One region of the Streptomyces sp. NPDC033136 genome, then DNA from elsewhere that is predicted to be linked to it. Evidence: riboswitches for the same ligand, from Rfam matches in the RefSeq annotation. Region 1 holds a riboswitch; each other region holds the start of a gene.

Region 1 (5,619 bases):
CTGCGCATCGCAGAGGTGATCATCGAGGGGACGGAGCCGCCTGATGTCGCAAGCCCCGGAAGCCAGCAGAGGGCCGGTGGTGACGCCTGTGCGCGTCGTCATCGGCTTCTGCCTCATAGCGCCCTTCGTGGCCATGCTGTGGGTCGGCTCGTACACCAGGATGGACCCGGCCTTCATCGGGATCCCGTTCTTCTACTGGTACCAGATGGCGTGGGTGCTGATCTCCACCGTCCTGACGGTGATCGCCTACAAGCTGTGGCAGCGTGACCAGCGCGCCCGCTCGGCCACGAAGGGCGGTGCGTCGGAGTGAAGGACGGCGTGAACGGCGTCGCGCTCGCCGTCTTCATCTTCTTCTTCCTGCTCGTCACCGTCATGGGCTTCCTGGCCGCGCGCTGGCGCAAGGCCGAGAACGAGCACAGCCTCGACGAATGGGGTCTGGGCGGCCGCTCGTTCGGCACCTGGGTCACCTGGTTCCTGCTCGGCGGCGACCTGTACACGGCGTACACCTTCGTCGCCGTCCCCGCGGCGATCTACGCGGCGGGCGCGGCCGGCTTCTTCGCGGTGCCCTACACGATCCTGGTGTACCCGCTGATCTTCACCTTCCTCCCCCGTCTGTGGTCGGTGTCCCACAAGCACGGGTACGTCACGACCTCCGACTTCGTGCGCGGCCGCTTCGGCTCCAAGGGCCTCTCCCTGGCCGTGGCCCTCACCGGCATCCTCGCGACGATGCCGTACATCGCGCTCCAACTGGTCGGCATCCAGGCCGTGCTGGACGTGATGGGCGTCGGCGGCGGCGAGAACACCAACTGGTTCATCAAGGACCTGCCGCTGCTGATCGCCTTCGGCGTGCTGGCGGCGTACACGTACTCGTCCGGTCTCCGTGCGCCCGCGCTCATCGCGTTCGTGAAGGACACCCTGATCTACATCGTCATCGCGGTGGCGATCATCTACATCCCGATCAAGCTGGGCGGCTTCGACGAGATCTTCGCCAAGGCGGGCGAAGCGTACAGCCAGACCAACCCGGCGACAGGCGCGCCGCGCGGTGCGCTGGTGCCGGCGGAGGCGGGGCAGTGGACTTACGCCACGCTGGCGCTGGGCTCCGCGCTCGCGCTCTTCATGTACCCGCACTCGATCACGGCGACGCTGTCCTCGAAGAGCCGTGAGGTGATCCGCCGCAACACCACGATCCTGCCGCTCTACTCGCTGATGCTGGGCCTGCTCGCGCTGCTCGGCTTCATGGCGATCGCGGCCGGCGTCAAGGTGCAGAACGGGCAGCTGGCGATCCCGCAGCTGTTCGAGAACATGTTCCCCGACTGGTTCGCGGGCGTGGCCTTCGCGGCGATCGGCATCGGGGCCCTGGTCCCGGCGGCCATCATGTCCATCGCGGCCGCGAACCTCTTCACCCGCAACATCTACAAGGACTTCATCAAGCCCGACGCCACACCCGCGCAGGAGACCAAGGTCTCCAAGCTGGTGTCCCTGCTGGTGAAAGTCGGCGCGCTGGCCTTCGTCCTCACGATGGACAAGACGGTCGCCATCAACTTCCAGCTCCTGGGCGGCATCTGGATCCTGCAGACCTTCCCGGCGCTGGTCGGCGGCCTGTTCACCCGCTGGTTCCACCGCTGGGCCCTGCTCGCGGGCTGGGCGGTCGGCATGCTCTACGGCACGGTCGCCGCGTACGGCGTCGCCTCCCCGACCCAGAAGCACTTCGGCGGCTCCTCGAAGGAGATCCCCGGCATCGGCGAGATCGGCTATATCGGCCTCACGGCGTTCGTCCTGAACGTGGTGGTGACGGTGGTCCTGACGTTCGTCCTCAAGGCCCTGAAGGCCCCCGACGGCATCGACGAGACCAAGCCGGAGGACTACACGGCGGACGCGGGCGACCCGGGGGTTCAGGTGGAGCTTCCGCCGGCGACGGCGGGCACCTCGCACTGAGTCGCAGGTGACAGCGGGCCGTCGGTGAGAAACCGGCGGCCCGTTGTCATACCCGTCCCGCAGACTCGGACCATGGACATTCTCATCCGGCGAGTGAAGCCCACCGAGTACGGCGCCCTCGGCGAGATCACCGCCCAGGCCTACCTGAAGGACGACCTCCTCGACTTCGGTGAGAGCGACGGTTACCTCGGGGAACTCAAGGACGTGGCCAAGCGGGCCGCCGCCGCGGACGTCCTGGTGGCCACCCGGGGCGAACACCTCCTCGGTGGCGTCACCTTCGTTCCCGCCGGCGGTCCCATGGCCGACATCGCCCTGCCCGGAGAGGCCGAGATACGGATGCTCGCCGTCGCCCACGAGGCCCGCGGCCGCGGCGCCGGAGAGGCCCTCGTCCGCGCCTGCGTCGACCGCGCCCGCGCGACGTGCGGCTGCGTCCGCGTCGTCCTGTCGACGCAGCGAACCATGCACGCCGCCCACCGCATCTACGAACGTCTCGGCTTCGTCCGTGTCCCGGAGCGCGACTGGAACCCGATTCCGGAGCTCGACGACATCACTCTCCTCACCTACGAGTTGACACTGTGAAACCATCTCGGCACTACATCTAGGGGTGCTTTCTCTGCCCGGCACAAGATGTATGCTCATGCTCGCTGTCGCCGCAGGGGAATCCGGTGGGAATCCGGAACTGTCCCGCAACGGTATACCCATGCCTGTTCATGCATGTATGGGAGTCAGTCCGAGGACCTGCCGACAGCGCGCCCGGCCGTCCGGCCGGTGTGCCCTGACGTCCGGGCCTCGTGGAATGGGCCGGTGGACGCGACGCCGCGTGCGCTCGCGTGCTGCCCCCTGCCCTCGACGAGGCCCCCGTGCCGAGCGAGGGAGAGCCCCACGTGACCATCGCGCCTGCGGAACCGGTCTCAGCCGCCGAAGAAGCGCACGACGCTCCCGGTGCCGCCCTGTTGCGGACCCTGACCGAGCTGACCGCCGACCTCCCCGACGCCGACCCGGGCCGGGTCGCCGCCGCCGCGCTGCGCGGCCGGTCCGCGCGGGCTGACGCGTCGGAGTTGCGCGAGCTGGCGACGGAGGCGGCCGCCGGTCTCATCTCCGAGGACCCCGCCTACTCCCGGCTGGCCGCCCGGCTGCTGACCATCGGCATCCGCGCGGAGGCCGCCTCCCAGGGCGTAACGTCCTTCACGGAGTCGGTCGCCGTGGGCCACCGCGAGGGCCTTATCGCCGACCGCACCGCCGAGTTCGTCCGGCTGCACGCGGCCCGCCTCGACGCCCTGATCGACACCGCCGCCGACGACCGTTTCGGCTACTTCGGCCTGCGCACGCTCCACAGCCGCTATCTGCTCCGGCACCCGATCACCCGCCAGGTGATCGAGACGCCGCAGCACTTCATGCTGCGGGTCGCCGCCGGTCTCGCCGAGGACGACACCACCCGCGCGCTGGACGAAGTGGCCGCGCTCTACGGGCTGATGAGCCGCCTCGACTACCTCCCCTCCTCCCCCACCCTCTTCAACTCCGGCACCCGGCATCCCCAGATGTCGTCCTGCTACCTCCTCGACTCCCCCAAGGACGAGCTGGACTCCATCTACGACCGGTACCACCAGGTGGCCCGGCTGTCGAAGCACGCCGGCGGCATCGGCATCGCCTACTCCCGCATCCGCGCCCGGGGTTCGCTGATCCGCGGCACCAACGGCCACTCCAACGGCATCGTCCCGTTCCTGAAGACCCTCGACGCCTCGGTCGCCGCCGTGAACCAGGGCGGCCGCCGCAAGGGCGCCGCCGCGGTGTACCTGGAGACCTGGCACTCCGACATCGAGGAGTTCCTGGAACTGCGCGACAACACCGGCGAGGACGCCCGCCGTACGCACAACCTGAACCTGGCCCACTGGATCCCGGACGAGTTCATGCGCCGCGTGAACGCCGACGGGCAGTGGTCGCTGTTCTCCCCCGCGGACGTGCCCGAGCTGGTCGACCTGTGGGGCGAGGAGTTCGACGCCGCGTACCGGGCGGCCGAGGCGAAGGGCCTGGCGAAGAAGACGCTGCCCGCCCGCGAGCTGTACGGCCGCATGATGCGCACCCTCGCGCAGACCGGCAACGGCTGGATGACCTTCAAGGACGCTGCCAACCGCACCGCCAACCAGACGGCCGAGCCGGGCCACGTCGTGCACTCCTCCAACCTCTGCACGGAGATCCTCGAGGTCACCAACGACGGGGAGACGGCGGTCTGCAACCTGGGATCGGTCAACCTCGGCGCGTTCGTCGACCGGGCGGGCGGGGGCATCGACTGGGAGCGGCTGGACGAGACGGTCCGTACGGCCGTGACGTTCCTCGACCGGGTCGTGGACATCAACTTCTACCCGACCGAACAGGCAGGCCGGTCGAACGCCAGGTGGCGTCCCGTCGGCCTCGGAGCCATGGGTCTCCAGGACGTCCTCTTCACACTGCGCCTGCCCTTCGACTCGCCCGAGGCCAAGGCGCTGTCCACCCGCATCGCCGAGCGCATCATGCTCGCCGCCTACGAGGCCTCCGCCGATCTCGCCGAGCGCAGCGGCCCGCTGCCGGCCTGGGAGAAGACCCGTACGGCCAGGGGCGTACTGCACCCCGACCACTACGACGTGGAGCTGACGTGGCCGGAGCGCTGGGCAGCCCTGCGCGAGCGCGTCGCCACGACCGGCATGCGCAACTCCCTGCTCCTCGCCATCGCGCCGACGGCCACGATCGCCTCCATCGCGGGCGTGTACGAGTGCATCGAGCCGCAGGTGTCCAACCTGTTCAAGCGCGAGACGCTGTCCGGTGAGTTCCTCCAGGTCAACTCCTACCTGGTGGACGAGCTGAAGCGGCTCGGCGTGTGGGACGCCCGCAGCCGGGAGGCCCTGCGTGAGGCGAACGGCTCGGTGCAGGACTTCGCCTGGATCCCCGAGGACGTGCGGAGGCTGTACCGCACAGCGTGGGAGATCCCGCAGCGCGGCCTGATCGACATGGCGGCGGCCAGGACCCCGTTCCTGGACCAGTCCCAGTCCCTGAACCTCTTCCTGGAGACGCCGACCATCGGCAAGCTCTCCTCGATGTACGCCTACGCCTGGAAGTCCGGGCTGAAGACCACGTACTACCTGCGCTCGCGCCCGGCGACCCGCATCGCCCGCGCCGCCCAGGCCACCGCCACCGTCCCCGTGCAGCAGCCGGCGACGGAGGACGCCGTCGCCTGCTCCCTGGAAAACCCCGAGTCCTGCGAGGCCTGCCAGTAATTCCCACCCGCCACCCGACCGCCACCCCTGGAGGACGGCGCTTCGCGCCGACTGTTATGACTCAGAACCTTCTCGACCCCGGCTTCGAGCTGACTCTCCGCCCGATGCGCTACCCGGACTTCTACGAGCGCTACCGGGACGCCATCAAGAACACCTGGACCGTGGAGGAGGTCGACCTCCACTCGGACGTCGCCGACCTCGCCAAGCTCTCCCCCGCCGAACAGCACCTGATCGGCCGACTGGTGGCCTTCTTCGCCACGGGCGACTCGATCGTCGCGAACAACCTGGTGCTGACGCTGTACAAGCACATCAACTCCCCCGAGGCCCGGCTCTATCTGAGCCGCCAGCTGTTCGAGGAGGCCGTGCACGTCCAGTTCTATCTGACGCTCCTGGACACCTACCTCCCCGACCACGACGACCGGGCGGCGGCCTTCGC
Region 2 (5,619 bases), on a different contig from region 1:
GGCCCCCTGCCGGGCGACCGGAACGTCTTCAACGGGTCACTCGATCGGCTGAAGTGGTTCGCCGGAGGCGCCTTGATCGCGGGGGCGCGGGGAGCCTGACAGCACGGTGGAACGGCAACCCTCCGATGTGGACACCCCTGCGCCCCTCCCAGTTCACCTTCCGTTCACTCGGGTTACCTACGTTCGTCCAGCCAATGACCTCGAACGATTGCCTGGGTAAATGGAAAGCTTCTCGCTGATCCTCGCGATTGTGGTGGTAACCGCACTCGCGTTCGATTTCACGAACGGTTTCCACGACACCGCGAACGCGATGGCCACGACCATTTCCACGGGTGCCATGAGGCCCAAGGCCGCCGTCGCCATGTCCGCCGTCCTCAACCTGGTCGGCGCCTTCCTGTCCGTGGAGGTCGCCAACACGATCTCCAAGGGGCTCGTCGACGAAGCCGGCATCCGTCCCGAGGTCATCTTCGCCGCCCTGGTCGGAGCGATCCTCTGGAACCTGCTGACCTGGCTGGTCGGTCTGCCGTCCAGCTCCTCGCACGCCCTCATGGGCGGTCTGATCGGCGCCACGGTCGCCTCGGCGGGCATCGGCGCGGTGCACGGCGACGTGCTCGTCACCAAGGTCCTGATCCCGGCGATCGCAGCTCCGCTGGTCGCGGGCCTCGCGGCGATGCTGGCCACCCGGCTGACGTACTCCCTCGGCAAGAAGGCCGACGGCGAGGCGTCCAGGAAGGGCTACCGGTCCGGCCAGATCGCCTCCGCGGGCCTGGTCTCCCTGGCGCACGGCACCAACGACGCGCAGAAGACGATGGGTGTCATCACCCTCGCCCTGGTCGCCGGCGGCGCCGTCGCACCCGACTCCGACCCGCCCATGTGGGTCATCCTCTCCGCGGGCATCGCGATCGCGCTCGGCACCTACCTGGGTGGCTGGCGCATCATCCGCACCATGGGCAAGGGCCTGACCGACCTCCAGCCGCAGCAGGGCTTCGCCGCCCAGACCAGCGCGGCCACGGTCATCCTGGCCTCCTCCCACCTCGGCTTCTCCCTGTCCACCACCCACTCCGTGTCCGGCTCGGTGATGGGCGCGGGGCTCGGCCGCAAGGGCGGTGTCGTCCGCTGGTCGACCGCGACGCGGATGTTCGTCGCGTGGGGTCTGACGCTGCCGGCGGCCGCGCTGGTGGCCGCGATCGCCGAGTACGTCACCGGTTTCGGCGACTGGGGCACCGCGGCGGTGGCCGTCTTCCTCGTCGCCTCCAGCGCGGCGATCTGGATGCTGTCCCGGCGTGAGGTCGTCGACCACACCAACGTCAACGACACCGACGAGACGGAGCCCGCCGGTGTGGTGACCACGGCGATGGCCGCGGTGACGCCGCCGCCGACCGGCACGGCGACGGAGGACCCGGCGTCGTTCCCGGCCCAGGCCGCCTCCGAGCGGACGCCCTCGCCGACCACCACGGTCTGACCCCGCCCACCGGTAACAAGGAAGAGTCTCCGATATGAAGATCGACTGGGCGTCCCTCGGCTCCGTCTTCGGCGTCAGCCTCGTGGTCACCGTGGCCCTCGTGGGCCTGTTCACCCTCGGCATCACCGGCCTGTCCCGCCGCGAGCGGGCGGTGGCCCAGGGCGGCTCCGCGGGCCTCGCGGTCACCGGCGCGTACGCGTGCTTCGCGGCGTGCGCGGCTGCCGTGGTGTACGGGATCTACCTGATCGTGGCCTGACGGCCCGACCGCGCGACGCATCCGACCGGGCGGCACAGGACTTTGGTCCTGTGCCGCCCGGTCGTCGTGTGTGCCCGGGGGGCGATGTGGGGTTCTCCACACTCTCCCCTCGCAGGTCAACGGCAAGTTGACGGCGGTTCGCGGCCGTGGTGGACTGCCGGGGCCAGTACGGCGGCAGGAGAGGAAGCCGGTGCGAGTCCGGCGCGGTCCCGCCACTGTCACCGGGGTAGCAATCCCCGGGAGCCAGGAACTCTCACCGCCGGTCTAGTCGAACCAGGGCGCGGACACCCTGAGTGAGGACACATATCGCCATGCGCGGCTGCCGATCAAGGTTCAGCACCCCACCCCTGCCCGCCCTTTCGGCCGGCTGAGCCCATGGGTGCCGGTCGCGTCTTCGCGTACGGCGCCGCCGCCGGTCTGATCGGTGACCTGCTGCTCGGCGATCCTCGCCGGGGGCATCCGGTCGCCGTGTTCGGGCGGGCCGCTGCTGCCGTGGAACGGGTGTTGTGGCGGGACCACCGCGGGTGGGGCGCCCTGCACACCGCCGTGTGTACGGGAGGGACCGTCGCCGTCGGGTCCGTCGCCGCGCGTGCCGTGCGGACCTCCCCCGTCGCCTCCGTCGTCCTGACCGGTGCCGCCACCTGGGCGGTCGTCGGGGGGACTTCACTCGCCCGGGAGGCGCGGGCCATCGGGCGCGCCCTGGAGACCGGGGACGTCGAGGCGGCCCGGGCGCGGCTGCCCCATCTGTGCGGGCGGGACCCGCAGGCCCTCGACGCCGACGGGATCGCCCGGGCCGTGGTCGAGTCCGTCGCCGAGAACACCTCCGACGCGGTGGTGGGGGCGCTGGTGTGGGGAGCCGTCGGCGGGGTGCCCGGGCTGCTCGGCTTCCGGGCCGTCAACACCCTGGACGCCATGGTCGGGCACAAGTCGGCCCGGTACCGGCGCTACGGGTGGGCCTCGGCGCGGCTGGACGACCTCGCCGGATGGCCGGGGGCGCGGCTGACCGCCGTACTCGCGGCGCTGGCCGGGCCGGATCCGCGCGGGGCCGTACGCGCCTGGCGGGCGGACGCGGCGAAGCATCCGAGTCCCAACGCCGGGCCCGTGGAGGCCTCTTTCGCCGGGGCGCTCGGGGTACGGCTGGGCGGGACGCTCTCGTACGGCGGGCGGGCGGAGCACCGGCCCGTGCTGAACACCGGGGGGCGTGCCGTCGGCACGCACGACGTCGCGCGGGCCGTGCGGCTCTCGCGGCGCGTCACCTGGCTGGCGCTCGGCGTGTGCGCCGGAGCGCGGCTGCTGAAGAGGGGGACATGACATGAGCGGTGGGCTTCTCGTCGCCGGCACCACCTCCGACGCCGGCAAGAGCGTCGTGACGGCCGGGATCTGCCGTTGGCTGGTGCGGCAGGGCGTCAAGGTCGCGCCCTTCAAGGCGCAGAACATGTCCCTGAACTCGTTCGTGACGAGGGAGGGCGCCGAGATCGGACGGGCGCAGGCCATGCAGGCCCAGGCCTGCCGGGTCGAGCCGACCGCGCTGATGAATCCCGTGCTGCTCAAGCCCGGTGGCGAGCAGAGCAGCCAGGTCGTGCTGCTGGGCAAGCCCGTCGGTGAACTCAGCGCGCGGGGCTACCACGGAGGACGGCAGCAGAAGCTGCTCGGGACGGTGCTGGACTGTCTGGAGCAGTTGCGGGGCACGTATGACGCGGTGATCTGTGAGGGGGCCGGTTCTCCCGCCGAGATCAATCTGCGGCGGACGGACATCGTCAACATGGGTATCGCCCGGGGCGCCGGGCTCCCCGTGCTCGTCGTCGGCGACATCGACCGGGGCGGTGTCTTCGCCTCGTTCTTCGGGACCGTCGCGCTGCTGTCGCCGGAGGACCAGAGCTGCGTCGCCGGGTTCCTCGTCAACAAGTTCCGCGGGGACGTCTCCCTGCTGGAGCCGGGCCTGGACATGCTGCAGGGGCTCACCGGGCGGCGTACGTACGGCGTTCTGCCCTTCCGGCACGGGCTCGGGATCGACGAGGAGGACGGGATGGGGGTCTCCCTGCGGGGGGCGGTGCGGGAGTCCGTCGTCGCCCCGCCCGTCGGCGAGGACGTGCTGCGGGTCGCGGTGTGTGCCGTGCCGCTCATGTCCAACTTCACCGACGTGGACGCCCTGGCCGCCGAGCCGGGGGTCGTGGTGCGGTTCGTGGACCGGCCCGAGGAGCTGGCCGACGCCGACCTCGTCATCGTGCCCGGCACCCGCGGGACGGTCCGCGCCCTGGAGTGGCTGCGCGAACGGGGTCTTGCCCAGGCCCTGGTCCGCAGGTCCGCCGAGCAGCGGCCCGTCCTCGGCGTCTGCGGCGGCTTCCAGCTCCTCGGCGAGCACATCGAGGACGACGTCGAGAGCCGGCGCGGGCACGTCGACGGGCTCGGGATCCTGCCCGTGCGGGTGCGGTTCGCCCGCGAGAAGACCCTCACCCGGCCGGAAGGCGAGGCCCTCGGGGAGCGCGTCGAGGGTTACGAGATCCACCACGGGGTCGCCGACGTCACCGGAGGAGTCCCCTTCCTGGACGGCTGCCGGGTCGGCCAGACCTGGGGCACGCACTGGCACGGCTCGCTGGAGTCGGACGGCTTCCGGCGGGCCTTCCTGCGCGAGGTGGCGGCCGCCGCGGGCCGCCGCTTCGTCCCGGCACCGGACACCTCGTTCGCCGCGCTGCGCGAGGAGCAGCTCGACCGGCTCGGCGACCTGATCGAACAGCACGCGGACACGGACGCGCTGTGGCGGCTCATCGAGTCCGGCGCGCCGCAAGGACTGCCCTTCATTCCACCGGGAGCACCCGCATGAGCACTGTGTTGTTGTTGTCGACCGCCGACACGGACCTGCTGGCGGCCCGGGCCGCCTCGGGTGCCTCGTACCGGATCGGCAATCCGACCCGCGTGGACGTCCGCGAGGAGCTGCCGGCGCTGCTGGACGGCGCCGACCTCGCCGTCGTCCGGCTGCTCGGCGGCAAGCGGGCCTGGGAGGACGGGCTCGCCGCGCTGAAGGCCTCCGGGATCCCCACCGTGCTGCTGGGCGGCGAGGCCGTGCCGGACGCGGAGCTGATGGCCGAGTCGTCCGTGCCGGCCGGTGTCGTGGCGGAGGCGCTGAAGTACCTCGTGGAGGGCGGGCCGGACAACCTCACCGAGCTGGCCCGGTTCCTGTCCGACACGGTGCTGCTGACCGGCGAGGGCTTCGCGGCACCGCGGAAGATGCCCGAGTACGGCGTCCACGGCGAACGTCCGCACGTTCAGGACCGCCCGACCGTCGGTGTGCTCTTCTACCGGGCCCACGAGCTGAGCGGCAACACCGCCTTCGTGGACACCCTGTGCGACGCGATCGAGGCGCACGGCGCCAACGCCCTGCCGGTGTACTGCGGTTCGCTGCGCGGCGCGGACGACGGGCTGTACGAGATCCTGGGCCGGGCGGACACCCTGGTCGCCACCGTTCTGGCCGCCGGCGGCACCCACGCCTCGCAGGCCTCCGCGGGCGGTGACGAGGAGGCCTGGGACATCGGCGCCCTCGCCGAACTGAACATCCCCGTGCTGCAGGGCCTCTGTCTGACGACCTCCCGGCGGGCCTGGGAGGAGTCGGACGCCGCCCTCTCCCCCATGGACGCCGCGATGCAGGTGGCGATCCCGGAGTTCGACGGGCGTCTGATCACCGTGCCGTTCTCCTTCAAGGAGCAGGGCCCGGACGACGTGCCCGTGTACGCCGCCGACCCGGAGCGGGCCGCGCGGGTCGCCGGCATCGCCGTACGGCACGCGCGACTGAGGCACAAGGAGAACGCGGAAAAGCGGCTCGCGCTGGTCTTCACCGCGTATCCGACCAAGCACTCGCGCGTGGGCAACGCGGTCGGACTCGACACCCCCGCCTCGGCGGTGCGGG
Region 3 (5,619 bases), on a different contig from region 1:
GTCCCAGCGGTCCGGGCGGTAGCGGGTGCGCAGGGAGCGGCGACCGCCGAGTTTGAGGCCCGCGAGGGCGGCGGCGAGCCCGGCCAGCAGGACGGGCACGCCGTACCCGGCGCCTTCGGCCGTGAGCAGCCCGTACGTTCCGGCGCAGACGCCGAGCAGACCGCCGAGGGTGAGGGCGGCGGTGGTACGGCGGACGGCGGCGGGGACCCGCGCGGTACGGCCGTAGCCGCGGGCGTCCATCGCGGCGGCGAGGGCGACCGAGCGCTCCAGCGCGCCCTCCAGGACCGGCAGGCCCACGTGCAGCAGACCCCGGACGCCCCTGTCCGGACGGCCGCGCAGCCGGCGGGCGGCGCGCAGACGCTGGACGTCGGCGATGAGGTTCGGGGCGAAGGTGAGGGCCACGACGACCGCCACGCCCATCTCGTAGAGGGCGCCCGGGAGGGACTTGAGGAGACGGGAGGGGTTCGCGAGGGCGTTCGCGGCACCGACGCAGATGAGGAGCGTGGCCAGTTTCAGGCCGTCGTACAGGGCGAAGGCGAGGGCCTCCGCGGTGACCTCGCCGCCGAGGCGGATGCCCTGGGCCCAGGCGGGGAGGCCGGCTTCGGGGAGGGTGAGCAGGGTGTGCGTGCCGGGGACGGGGGAGCCGAGGACCGTCGCGAAGAGCAGGCGGATGAGCAGGACGGCGAGGGCGAGCTTGACGAAGGCGCCGTAGGAGCGGGACCAGGGGGTCTCGGGGCGGCGGGTGGCCACGACGTAGGCGGAGACCGCGATGAGGAGGGTGAGGAGAAGGGGGTTCGTGGTGCGGGTGGCCGCGGTGCCGAGGGACAGCGCCCAGAGCCACCAGGCGCCGGGATGGAGAGACGCCGGGTGTCGGCCCGGGGGGCGGGGGCTTCGCGCGTCCCGGCGCAGTGGGGTGCCGCTAGGACTGGCCATGGTCACGCCGTCGTACCTGCCAGACCGCTGCCGCGCCCAGGGCCGCCACCGCGCCGATTCCCGCCCACAGGCCCAGGGACGGGCCGTCGTCCGCCGTGTCCTTCCCGGGCGCGGGCGCGGGCGAGGGCTCGGTCGTGGTCGTGGGCTGCTTCTTCGACACCTGCTCCCCGCAGCCCTGCTCCGGGTAGCCCGAGAGGGCGCACAGGAGGGCGTTGGTGTCGTAGCGCAGCGGCTTGGCCACCGTCGCCAGGGCGTCCGCCGTGGTCGCGTCGGAGGGGACCTGCGCGCAGGCCGTTCTCGCGGCGGGCGGGGACTCGCCCCGGGGGGCGTCCCCCGGCGTGCCGAAGTCGAGGACCAGGGCCACTCGCTTCTCGCCGTCCCGTGCGGGCGTCTTCGCGCAGATCGTCGCGAAGTCGGCCCGGCCGCGCGGTCGGGCCGCGTCCCCGGAGTCCTCGCTCACCGCGAAGCGGAAACCCTGGATGTCGCCGTCCGAGGGGCGGGTCGTGGACGGGCCCTGGGTGGCGTAGACCCAGCGGTCGCCGTCGCGCTCCCAGAACGACCAGTAGCGGTAACCGGCTGCCTGGGCCTGGCCCGCGCCCGAGAGGAGCAGGAGCGAGGCCAGGACGAGGAGAACGGCCCGGCGGATCACGGCTGCTGCTTCTTCTTGCGGCCGGTGAACAGGAACCCGATGCCGATGCCGGCGACGAGGCAGACGCCGACGTACCACCAGATCCCGAAGAAGGAACCCGAGTCCTGCTCCCAGTCCGAGGCCTTCGGCTTCTCGGCCTTCAGCGGGGCCGGGCCCGTCGCGTTGAGCTGCTTGACGAGGTCAGCGCCGCCGAAGTCGCGCGGGTCCGTGCCCGTCGCGTGGGCGGCGAGGATCAGCTGGGCGTAGGCGGCCGGACCGCTCCGCGCGGCCCAGGACGCGGAGTTCTTCTCCAGCCACCGCACGGACTTCTCCGCCTGCGCCGTGTCACCCCGCGCGGCGAGCGCCACGACCGCGTCGGCGGTGTTGCCGTGGTCGGGCTGGGGCTCGGCACCGCCCAGGGCGGACACCAGATGCTCGTCGTCCCTGGCCAGGACGGCGGTGAGATAGGCAGCCCCGTTCGCCGCCGCCTGCTGGGGCGTTGTGGCGTTCTCGCAGGTCGCCTCGGGCCCCTTGCCGGGTTTGACGACCATGCCCTTGCCCAGTGCGCCCAGTACGCCGGCCGCCGTGGCGTCGGCGTTGGCGGCGAGCTTGCCCTCCCTGTCCGGCTGGAACGCGAAGGCGCCGTCGCCGTCCCCGCCGCACGGCAGCGCGAGCTTCAGCAGGGCGTCGTAGGGGGACTCGCCGTCCTTCTCGGCCTGGTCCGGCTTCTCGCCCGCGGCGGCGAGCGCGCCTATGACGATCGACGTCGAGTTGGTGTCACTGGCACCGCCGGGCGCGTAACCCCAGCCGCCGTCCTTGTTCTGGACGGACTTCAGCCAGCCGACGGCCTTGCCGGTGACGTCGTCGTGCCCGCCGAGCGCGGCCAGCGCCTGCACCGCGGCGGCGGTGGCGTTGGTGTCCAGCATGGTCCTGGCGTCGCACGCCGTGGCGGGGTCGGGGCGGTACGGGGCGAAGCCGCCGTCCGCGCACTGCTGCCGCACCAGCCACTCGACGGACTTCGCGGCCGGCCTCACCCGCACCGTGTCCTGCGCGAGGAGCGCGAGGGACTGGCGCCAGACGCCGTCGAACTTCGGGTCCTTGTCGCCGTACAGGGCGGAGGGGAGCGCCTGGGACGGCGACGGGGACGGGGCGGCGGCGGCCGGGGTGGCGGCGCCGATCACGGCGACGGCGGCCAGGACCGCGGCGCTGCGGCGGACGTTCATGATCGGCGGGTGCCTCTCCCTGTGGGGGAGCCGGGCAGCACGGGACACCCCGGCGGCTCGGCTCCGTATACCTCGACGGTGCCGTGCACCGGCGGGCTGCCGGGCACGTGAGCCGGTCACGAACCGTACGGGGCGATCCGGCTCACCGCCTCGGCGGGCGGTACACGGTTGCGGGTCAGCGCCGGAATTGCACCGGCTTCCCCCCGTACGGTGTGATGACGACCCGCTTACTGTACCTGTCGGTAGAAAACCGGCCGAGGGCGCCGGTTGGGCCGGGGCGGCTTCGCCCCATGCCGACCACACCACCAGGGAAGCTGCTCGGCTCGGGCCGCCGGGCCGACGTGTACGAGATCGACGAGGCGTGGGTGCTGCGCCGCGAGCCCTCCTCGCCGGCCCGCCCCTCCCACGCGGCAGGCCCTGGCCGAGTGAGGTGGAGGCCGAACTCCTGCGATTTGCCGAGGAGTTGATCCTCTCCGGGGCGCGGACAGGCTAGCGTGGGCCTTCCCGACCACACCCAGGAGCCGTCCATGACCGACCAGGTGGAGAACGCCACGCAGGAGCCGTTCCCCAAGATCGACACCTCGGTGCCGCACTCGGCCCGGATCTGGAACTACTGGCTGGGCGGCAAGGACAACTACGAGGTCGACCGGGTGGCCGGTGACGCGTTCCGCGAGGCCTTCCCCGGCATCGAGTCCGGGGCCCGCGCCGCCCGCTACTTCCTCGCCCGCGCCGTACGCCACCTGGCCGCCGAGGAGGGCATCCGCCAGTTCCTGGACATCGGCACCGGGCTGCCCAACGTCGACAACACCCACCAGATCGCCCAGCGGGCGGCCCCGGAGAGCCGCATCGTCTACGTCGACAACGACCCGCTGGTCCTGGCCCACGCCCGCGCGCTGCTCACCAGCACACCGGAAGGCGTCACGAACTACGTCGACGCCGACCTGCGCGAGCCGGACACGATCATCCGGGAAGCCGGCCGGACCCTGGACTTCGACAAGCCGGTCGCCCTCATGCTGATGGGCATCCTGGGCCACATCGAGGACCACGACGAGGCCCGCTCGATCGTGCGGCGGCTCGTGGACGCCCTGCCCTTGGGCAGCTACCTCGTGCAGTACGACTCCACCGACACCAGCGAGGACTACGTCAGGGCCATCCAGCAGTACAACGACGGCGGTTCGATCCCCTACATCCTCCGCAGCCCCGAGCAGATCGCCCGCTACTTCGACGGTCTGGAACTGCTCGAACCGGGCGTGGCCTCCTGCTCGCGCTGGCGTCCCGACGCGGCGGCCCTGGGCCTGCCCGCGGAGGTGCACCAGTACGGCGGCGTCGCCCGGAAACGCTGACGCCGCACGTCTCCAGGCTGACGCCTCAGGTCTCCTGAAGGATCCGGTGGAGGGTCGTCGGCGTCTCGTCCGGTGACTCGGCTTCGACCACCAGCCGGTTCATGGCATCCCAGTAGCACTCGATCTCGGCCGGCCGGTCGGGGTAGACGGCCGTAGTCAGCCGTTCGAGGTAGACGATGTCGGGCAACTGCCCACCGGGCAGCCGCAGGATGGTGACCGGACCGCCCTCCGCGGCATGGCCGCCCGCGCTGAACGGCAGGATCTGGAGCGTGACCTGCGGAAGCCGGCAGAGCTCGATGAGCTGCTTGAGCTGGGCGCGCATCACACGGATGCCGCCCATCGGCCTGCGCAGCGCCGCCTCGTCGATCACGGCCCACAGCCGGGCCGGCGACTCCCGGTGCAGGACGCGCTGACGCGTCATCCGCAACGCGACCCTGCGTTCGATCTCCCCCTCGCCCGCGTCCGGGTGGGCGAGCCGGACGGAGGCCCGTGCGTAGTCGGGGGTCTGCAACAGGCCCGGGACACGCTGGACGTGGAAGGAGCGGATGACGCTCGCCGCCTGCTCGGCCCCGAGGTAGGTCTGGGTCCAGGCGGGGACGACATCGCTGTAGTACCGCCACCAGGCAGGGGTGTTCGCCTGCTCGGCCAGCGCCAGCAGCGTGGCGCGCTCGGCCTCGTCCGTCACGCCGTAGAGGGTGAGCAGGTCGGCGACGTCCCGCAGTTTGAAGCCGTGGCGGCCGGCCTCCATCCGGCTGATCTTGGACGAGGAGGCGCGGATGACGTGCCCCGCGTCCGCCCGGCAGATGCCCCGCTCCTCGCGCAGTCGCCGGAGCCGGGCGCCCAGCACCAGCCGCGGCACCATGGGCCCGGCCGACCGGTCGTCCAGGGCCCTGCCGCCGGTCGTGGTGCGTGCGGCCTGTTCGGTGCCCATGGGCATCTCTCCCCGTGCGAGTGTTGCGTCCGGCCATCCTAGGGGGCTCTGCACACCGCCAAGTGCCTTATGAGGCGGGTACGTTCAGCGCCGGTGCGGGTCCGCCGAAGGGAAGGTGGAGGACCCGTTACACCGCCACGTACGTCACCGGCTCGCTCCCCGGCACCGCCTCCGCCCGGCCGAGCTTGACCAGGCGGCGCAGGTGGGCCTCGGCCTCCGAGACGGCGATGGTGCGGGAGCCGTACGGGATCTGGTCCCAGGGGCGGTTCCACTCCATGCGTTCGGCGAGCTGCCAGGGGGTGAGGGGCTCGGAGAGCAGGGCCAGCAGGGCGGTGAGGCGGCTCTCGTGGTGGGCGAGGAGTTCGTGCACGCGGGCGGCGGCCCCGGGGAACGGGTGCTGGTGGGCCGGGAGCACCTCGGCGGGGGCGAGGCGGCCCACGCGTTCCAGGGAGTCGAGGTAGTCGCCCAGGGGGTCGGTGACGGTGGTGTCGTCCGGGTCCTCGTAGAGGCCGATGTGCGGGGTGATGCCGGGCAGCAGGTGGTCGCCGGAGAACAGGCGGC

Evidence for each region. A riboswitch is a leader RNA that binds a small molecule or an ion and turns the genes downstream of it on or off. The one in region 1 is predicted to bind cobalamin.
Region 2: it holds a riboswitch for cobalamin, as region 1 does, so the genes downstream of both, ACZ5TL_RS12645 (cobalamin biosynthesis protein) here and ACZ5TL_RS23775 (ribonucleoside-diphosphate reductase subunit alpha) in region 1, are expected to answer to the same signal.
Region 3: it holds a riboswitch for cobalamin, as region 1 does, so the genes downstream of both, ACZ5TL_RS22195 (prenyltransferase/squalene oxidase repeat-containing protein) here and ACZ5TL_RS23775 (ribonucleoside-diphosphate reductase subunit alpha) in region 1, are expected to answer to the same signal.

Annotation. Positions count from the first base shown of each region.
Region 1 is NZ_JBVIPD010000013.1:85,361-90,979, forward strand. Features, by position in the region: gene ACZ5TL_RS23760 (DUF3311 domain-containing protein) at 44-310, shown strand; gene mctP (monocarboxylate uptake permease MctP) at 307-1,935, shown strand; gene ACZ5TL_RS23770 (GNAT family N-acetyltransferase) at 2,008-2,514, shown strand; cobalamin riboswitch at 2,567-2,695, shown strand; gene ACZ5TL_RS23775 (ribonucleoside-diphosphate reductase subunit alpha) at 2,820-5,183, shown strand; gene ACZ5TL_RS23780 (ribonucleotide-diphosphate reductase subunit beta) at 5,240-5,619, shown strand, end outside.
Region 2 is NZ_JBVIPD010000005.1:451,115-456,733, reverse strand. Features, by position in the region: gene ACZ5TL_RS12655 (inorganic phosphate transporter) at 221-1,462, shown strand; gene ACZ5TL_RS12650 (hypothetical protein) at 1,497-1,718, shown strand; cobalamin riboswitch at 1,852-1,990, shown strand; gene ACZ5TL_RS12645 (cobalamin biosynthesis protein) at 2,094-3,029, shown strand; gene ACZ5TL_RS12640 (cobyric acid synthase) at 3,031-4,539, shown strand; gene cobN (cobaltochelatase subunit CobN) at 4,536-5,619, shown strand, end outside.
Region 3 is NZ_JBVIPD010000011.1:224,382-230,000, forward strand. Features, by position in the region: gene ACZ5TL_RS22185 (CbiQ family ECF transporter T component) at 1-933, opposite strand, end outside; gene ACZ5TL_RS22190 (SCO2322 family protein) at 920-1,582, opposite strand; gene ACZ5TL_RS22195 (prenyltransferase/squalene oxidase repeat-containing protein) at 1,579-2,784, opposite strand; adenosylcobalamin-variant (AdoCbl-variant) riboswitch at 2,907-2,996, opposite strand; gene ACZ5TL_RS22200 (SAM-dependent methyltransferase) at 3,312-4,127, shown strand; gene ACZ5TL_RS22205 (DUF5753 domain-containing protein) at 4,153-5,058, opposite strand; gene ACZ5TL_RS22210 (MBL fold metallo-hydrolase) at 5,186-5,619, opposite strand, start outside.